2 linked regions of the Frondihabitans sp. PAMC 28766 genome follow. The protein of the gene in region 1 interacts with the protein of each later gene in a pairwise test. Links are inferred from orthologs where the notes say so. Each region holds a gene or a part of one and is shown in the gene's direction. Other genes may lie near its edges. The genes, in order: AX769_RS12475 and AX769_RS13740.

Region 1 (3,133 bases):
CCGAGCGCCTCCGGCTTGTCGAGGGTGTCGGCCGGCAAGACGATCGGCTGGAGCCCCATCAGCTCGGCCCCGCGTTCGAACGAGACGCGGGTGCGGAGGCTCGTCGGCGGGAAGAACATCGCCGCGCACCCGTTCGTCGTCGGGCCCGCGCCGCGCGCATAGGCGTCGGCGAGGGCGACGACCGCTTCGAGGCCGGCCGGGGCCCAGTCGTCGAGCCGGATCAGGTGGCGCATCCGCCCACGCTAGTCGCGTGCGACGAAACGCCACGTGAGCAGGTCGCCGTCGTCGGCATCCCAGCTCGTGCCGGTCTGCGTGAAGCCGACCTTCGCGAGGACGCGGGCGCTCGCGAGATTGTCGACCGCAGTCTCGGCCGTCACCGCGGCGACACCGGGCAGGGTGAGCACGAACGCCGTGAGCGCGCCGACCGCCTCGGTGGCGAGGCCCCGGCCCCAGATCTCGCGGTTGAAGCCGTAGCCGATCTCCTGTTCGCCGACGTCGTTCGGGGCGCCCTTCGTGCCGAGCTGACCGATAGCGACCTTCGTCTCGAGCAGGATGGCCGTGAAGTGACCCGCTGCCTCGTCGAGGTCGTCGTCGAGGCGGTCTAGTTGACCGCGGAACATGCCGAGCGCGTCGCCCGGCCAGCTCGGCGGGAACTCGACGGTGGCGGGGCCGTCCGAGAGCTGGTACTCCAGCTCGAAGCGGTCGCTCTCGAGCCGCCGCGTCATGGCGGCGCGGGTCAGCGGGAGGAGGTTCAGGCGCGGAGTCTGCAGGATCATCGCGGCCGACGCTAGCAGGGCGACGCGGGTCCGGCCGGTCGGGGTCGAACCACGCGATCCCCTTAGCGCCACCGGATGCCGTGGCTCGATCGGGATCGCATGGTGCGAAGCCGGCGGCCTTCGGTAGGTTCGAGCGCATGGACGTCGATCACAACGGAGCACACCTCTGGGCCGAGACCTCGGGGCCGGAGGGCGCGCCTGGCGTGGTGCTGATCCACTCGGGCATCGCGACTGCGCGCATGTGGGATCCCCTCCTGCCCGAGCTGGCCGCCGCACGCCGCGTCGTCCGGTACGACGCCCGGCAGTTCGGCCGCACCACGGCGGGCGACGCCTCGTTCTCGGACGTCGACGACCTGCTGGCGGTGATGGACGCCGCCGGCGTCGAGCGTGCGACGCTCGTCGGTGCGTCCCGCGGCGGCGGGATCGCCCTCGACGCAGCGCTCGCCCACCCCGCACGAGTGTCGGGCCTCGTGACGATCGGCTCGAGCCCCAGCGGTTTTCCCGAGCCCGAGCTCACCGCCCGCGAGCAGGCGGCGTCCGATCGCCTGGACGAGCTCGAAGCGCAGGGCGAGCACCTCGCCGTCAACCGCCTCGAGGCCGAGCTCTGGGCCGCGGGCACCACCCGCGAGCTGAGCGACCTCGATCCCGTCTTTCTCGAGAGGGCGTACGCGCTCAACCTCGAGAACCTCCCGCACGCCTCCGCTGCGGGCACCCGCGTGCCTGCGGCCCCGCTCGCCTTCGGCCGCACCGGCGAGATCACCGTTCCCGCTCTGGTGACGATCGGCGAGCACGACCTCTCGCCCCTGCATCCTGCGGCCGACGACCTCGTCTCGACGATGCCGGACGCGACGCTCATCCGCTTCGCCGACAGCGCCCACTCCCCCAGCATCGAGCACCCGGCCCGCTTCGCCGCCGTCCTCATGCCCTGGCTCGCCGCCCACTCCCTCTAGCTGCCCGCCCCCCTCCAGCGCCGAGGCACCTCCGGTCAGACAGAAACAGGGCTCCCCTCGCGCAGATCGCGTCGGATCGGAGGTGCCTCGGCGCGCAGCGCGACGGCTGGGCGCGTTCGCCTGGCGGAGCAGCGCCGCAATGCGGTCGTATGAGACGGTGGTGTCATGCTGGCGCTGCTCGATCTCGACGAGACTCTCGTCGATCGGCGGGGTGCTTTCGACGAGTGGGCGGCAGCGTTGGTCGCAGAACACGAGCTCGGTGTCGGGAGCTCTGCTGCGCTCGGCGATCTCGACACCCGCTTTCCGCGGCGCGACGTGTTCTTCGAGAAGGTGGCAGAGCGCTGGAATCTGGGTATGCCCGGCACCGCCCTCTGGGACGACTACCGCCGCGCGATGCCGGCCCTGACGAGGCCGTTCGCCGGGGTGCCGGCCGCCCTCCAACGCCTGCGGCTCGAGGGCTGGCGCCTGTTCGTCGTCTCGAACGGAAAGACGGACAACCAGACGGGCAAACTGCACCGAGCGGGTCTCGCGCCGCTGCTCGACGGTTGGTTCATCTCCGAGCGCGTCGGCCACCGCAAGCCGACACCGGAGTTCTACGAGCGGGTCTTCGCCGAGATGGGTGGGCGCCCCGCCGAACCGGTGTGGCTGGTCGGCGACAACCCGGTCGACGACATCGAGGGCGGCCGGCTGCAGGGCTTCAGCACGGTCTGGGTGAGCCACGGGCGGCCATGGACGGGCGAGCTGGCGCCGCCCAGCGCGGTACGAGAGAGCACGGTCGCAGCGCTTCGCCACCTGGCCGCGCAGCGCTGACCGGCCCGGAGCCGCACGCCGAGGCGCGAGGCGAGCGCGCAGAGGTACAGTGCCGCCATGAGCGACACCGCCTTCGAGACGACGCGACCGGACGACTACATGCTGCGGGTCGCGGCCTCCGACGTGGGCCGCGGTTTCAAGGCGGCGGCGCTCGAGGAGCTGCGGCTGAGGCCGGGGCTGCGGGTGCTCGACCTGGGCTGCGGGCCGGGCGCCGACCTGCCGGAGTTCGCCGCGGCGGTGGGGCCCGAGGGCCGAGTCGTCGGCATCGACCGTGACGCCGAGGCTCTCGCGACGGCTGCGGCGCGGACGGCCGAGCTCGCGCAGGTCGAGCTCCATCACGGCGACATCCACGCCCTACCGCTCGGCGGCCGCAGCGTCGACCGGATCCACACCGACCGCGTCCTGCAGCACGTCGAAAGCCTCCTCGACGTCCTCACCGAGGCGCGACGGGTCATCGCCGACGATGGCCGCGCGGTCTTCGTCGAGCCCGACTGGGACACCCTCGTCATCGACTCCGCCGACTCCGACACCTTCCACGACTACCGGAGGTTCGTCACCGAGCGCGTGGTGCGCAACTCGTTCGTCGGGCGGCAGCTG
Region 2 (3,205 bases), 280 kb from region 1 along the record:
GCTCGCACTCCAGGTCGCCGGTGCGTTCCACACGCGCTACATGGTGTCGGCCGTCGAGCCCCTGCGTGAGGCGGCTGCCGCCGTGCAGGTCTCCGATCCTGCGACCCCGATCTATAGCAACCACGACGGCTCGCGCATCACCGACGGGCGCGAATACCTCGATCTGCTGGTGAACCAGGTGGCATCGCCCGTGCGCTGGGACAAGACCATGGAGTCGTTCGCGGCCGCCGGCATCACCGGCCAGATCGAACTCGCCCCTGCGGGCGCTCTCACGGGCCTCGCCAAGCGCGGCCTTCGCGGACTGACCGATCACAATGTGGCCTCCGTCGCCATCAAGACCCCCGACGACCTCGCGGCCGCCGTCGCCCTTCTGCAGGAAGCCACCGCATGAGCCCCACCCTCCTCCAGAACAGCGGCCACGCGTTCACCCGCATCCTGGCGCTCGGCGCCGCCCGCGGCGACCTGACTGTGACCAACGACGACATCGCCGGGCCGATCAACTCGTCCGACGAGTGGATCCGTCAGCGCACCGGAGTCGTCACGCGGAAGCGCGCCAGCCGAGACGTCGGCGCCGTCGACCTCGCCGAGACCGCTGCCCGCGAGGCGATCGACCGGGCCGGGCTCACGCCCGAGCAGATCGGTATCGTGCTCGTCTCGACCGTCAGCAACACGACGTTGACGCCGTCGATGGCGACGCTACTCGCCGAGCGCATCGGGGCGAAGCCCGCCGCCGCGTACGACATCAGCGCCGCGTGCGCCGGCTACACCTACGGCATCGCCCAGGCCGATGCCCTGATCAAGTCGGGCATGGCCGACTACGTGCTCGTCGTGGGAGCCGAAAAGCTCACCGACATCATCGACCCCACCGATCGCTCGATCTCGTTCCTCCTCGGCGACGGGGCCGGCGCGGCTGTCGTCGGCCCGAGCGACACCCCTGGCATCTCCCCCACGGTGTGGGGCTCGGACGGCCAGTGGTCGACGATCGGCATGACGTCGTCCTTTCGCGACTACCGCGAAGGGGGTGGCGACGTCGCCTGGCCCACCATCCGCCAAGAGGGACCGACGGTCTTCCGCTGGGCCGTCTGGGAGATGGTGAAGGTCGCGGGTCGCGCGCTCGAGAAGGCCGGCATCACCTCGGCCGACCTCGCAGCCTTCGTGCCGCACCAGGCCAACATGCGCATCATCGACGAGTTCGCCAAGCAATTGAAGCTGCCCGACACCGTCAAGATCGGGCGCGACATCGAGACCACCGGCAACACGTCGGCCGCGAGCATCCCGCTCGCAACCCATCGCCTGCTTCAGGAGAACCCTGAGCTCTCGGGCGGCCTCGCCCTCCAGATCGGATTCGGCGCCGGGCTCGTCTTCGGCGCCCAGGTGGTCGTTCTGCCCTAGGCAGAAACACCCCTTACAGGTGCGTCTGCTGCGCTCTGCGCGCCTGTGCAATGCGGACGTGAGCCCTGACCCGGTCCACGCCTGGTGTGCAATAGGATTTACCCCGGTCACAACACACCCTCAAGGAGAGAACACAATGGCACAGTCCACCGAAGAAGTCCTGGCCGGCCTGGCCGAGCTGATCAACGACGAGACGGGCATTGCGACCGACACCGTCGAACTCGACAAGTCGTTCACCGACGACCTCGACATCGACTCGATCTCGATGATGACCATCGTCGTCAACGCCGAAGAGAAGTTCGACGTGAAGATCCCCGACGACGAGGTCAAGAACCTCAAGACCGTCGGCGACGCCGTCACCTTCATCACCAAGGCTCAGGGCTAACGACCCCGTCACTCGGCCCGCGTCCACGGTGACGCGGGCCGATTCGTTTGTGCGCAAGGAGAAATCGCTGTGACCAAGAAGATCGTCGTCACCGGCATCGGTGCGATCAGCCCGCTGGGCACCACCTTCACCGAATCGTGGGACGCCCTGCTCGCGGGCGCGAGCGGCATCCGCACCATTGAGGCCGAGTGGGCCGAGACCTACGACCTGCCGATCCGGTTCGCAGGATCCGTGGCGGGTGACCCTGCCGAGATCCTGACGCGTCAAGAGACCAAACGTCTGGACCCCTCCAGCCAGTACGCGCTGATCGCAGCGCGCGAGGCCTGGTCCGACGCGGGCAGCCCCGAGGTCGTGCCCGAGCGCTTCCTGGTCGACTGGGCGACAGGGATCGGCGGCATCTGGACCCTCACCGACGGCATGGACACCCTCCGCGAGAAGGGCCCCCGTCGCGTCCTTCCGATGACCATCCCCATGCTCATGCCGAACGGGCCGGCCGCTGCCATCTCGATGTCGCTCGGCGCCCGCGCCGGGGCCCGCACCGTCGTGTCGGCCTGCGCCTCGAGCACCGAGTCGATCGCCAACGCCTACGACCACCTGCAGGCGGGCGACGCCGACATCGTCATCGCCGGTGGCTCCGAGGCATCCGTGCACCCGTTGCCGCTCGCCGCCTTCGCGTCGATGCACGCGCTCTCCTCCCGCACCGACGACCCGGCTGGGGCCTCGCGCCCTTATGACGTCACCCGCGACGGTTTCGTGCTCGGCGAGGGCGGCGCGGCCCTCGTGCTCGAGACGGAGGAGCACGCGCTCGCCCGCGGGGCGCATGTCTACGCTGAGCTGCTGGGCGGGGCTGTGACGAGCGATGCCTTCCACATCACCGCCCCGGATCCTGAGGGTACCGGTGGCGCTCGGGCCGTCGTGCTCGCGCTCGAGCACTCCGGCGTCTCGCGCGAAGACGTAGCGCACATCAACGCGCACGCCACATCGACCCCGGTCGGCGACGTCGCGGAGATTCGTGCCCTCGAGCGCGTGTTCGGCGATCACCTCGGCTCGATCGCGATCTCGGCCACCAAGGCGTCGACCGGGCACCTGCTCGGCGGCGCCGGGGCGATCGAAGCGGCGTTCACGGTGAAGGCGCTGGCGACGAGGACGCTGCCGCCCACGATCAACACGACTCAGATGGACGACAGCATTCACATCGACCTCGTGACGGCCCCCCGCGCTGTCGGCGACGACCCGATCGTCGCGATCTCGACGTCGTTCGGCTTCGGCGGCCACAACGCCGTCGTCGCGTTCCGCTCCGTCTGACCCGCCCCCCGGGCGCACGAAGGCCCGACCACCGCTTAGGTGGTCGGGCCTTCGTCTTACGCCCGCCCGTTTGCATCCGGGCGTGCACGTGGTGCCGTGGTGCAGCTTGTGGCGTCGAGAGTG

The links.
Region 2: the proteins of AX769_RS12475 (region 1) and AX769_RS13740 interact in binary tests that used the Escherichia coli proteins (3 or more experiments, as listed by UniProt). The link is inferred for Frondihabitans sp. PAMC 28766 from one-to-one orthologs.

Annotation. Positions count from the first base shown.
Region 1 is NZ_CP014513.1:2,587,253-2,590,385, forward strand. The notes cover bases 1-2,819. They hold AX769_RS12475 (alpha/beta fold hydrolase), read left to right. Parts: upstream 1-913; coding sequence 914-1,726; downstream 1,727-2,819. Other genes in these bases: AX769_RS12465 (ornithine carbamoyltransferase), read right to left, coding at 1-233; AX769_RS12470 (GNAT family N-acetyltransferase), read right to left, coding at 243-776; AX769_RS12480 (HAD family hydrolase), read left to right, coding at 1,892-2,536; AX769_RS12485 (methyltransferase domain-containing protein), read left to right, coding at 2,594-2,819. In the rest of the region: more of AX769_RS12485, read left to right, coding at 2,820-3,133. UniProt on the Escherichia coli protein: The physiological role of BioH is to remove the methyl group introduced by BioC when the pimeloyl moiety is complete. It allows to synthesize pimeloyl-ACP via the fatty acid synthetic pathway through the hydrolysis of the ester bonds of pimeloyl-ACP esters.
Region 2 is NZ_CP014513.1:2,868,996-2,872,200, forward strand. Bases 262-3,152 are described here. They hold AX769_RS13740 (acyl carrier protein), read left to right. Parts: upstream 262-1,528; coding sequence 1,529-1,777; downstream 1,778-3,152. Other genes in these bases: AX769_RS13730 (ACP S-malonyltransferase), read left to right, coding at 262-391; AX769_RS13735 (beta-ketoacyl-ACP synthase III), read left to right, coding at 388-1,392; AX769_RS13745 (beta-ketoacyl synthase), read left to right, coding at 1,847-3,082. Also shown: more of AX769_RS13730, read left to right, coding at 1-261. UniProt on the Escherichia coli protein: Carrier of the growing fatty acid chain in fatty acid biosynthesis.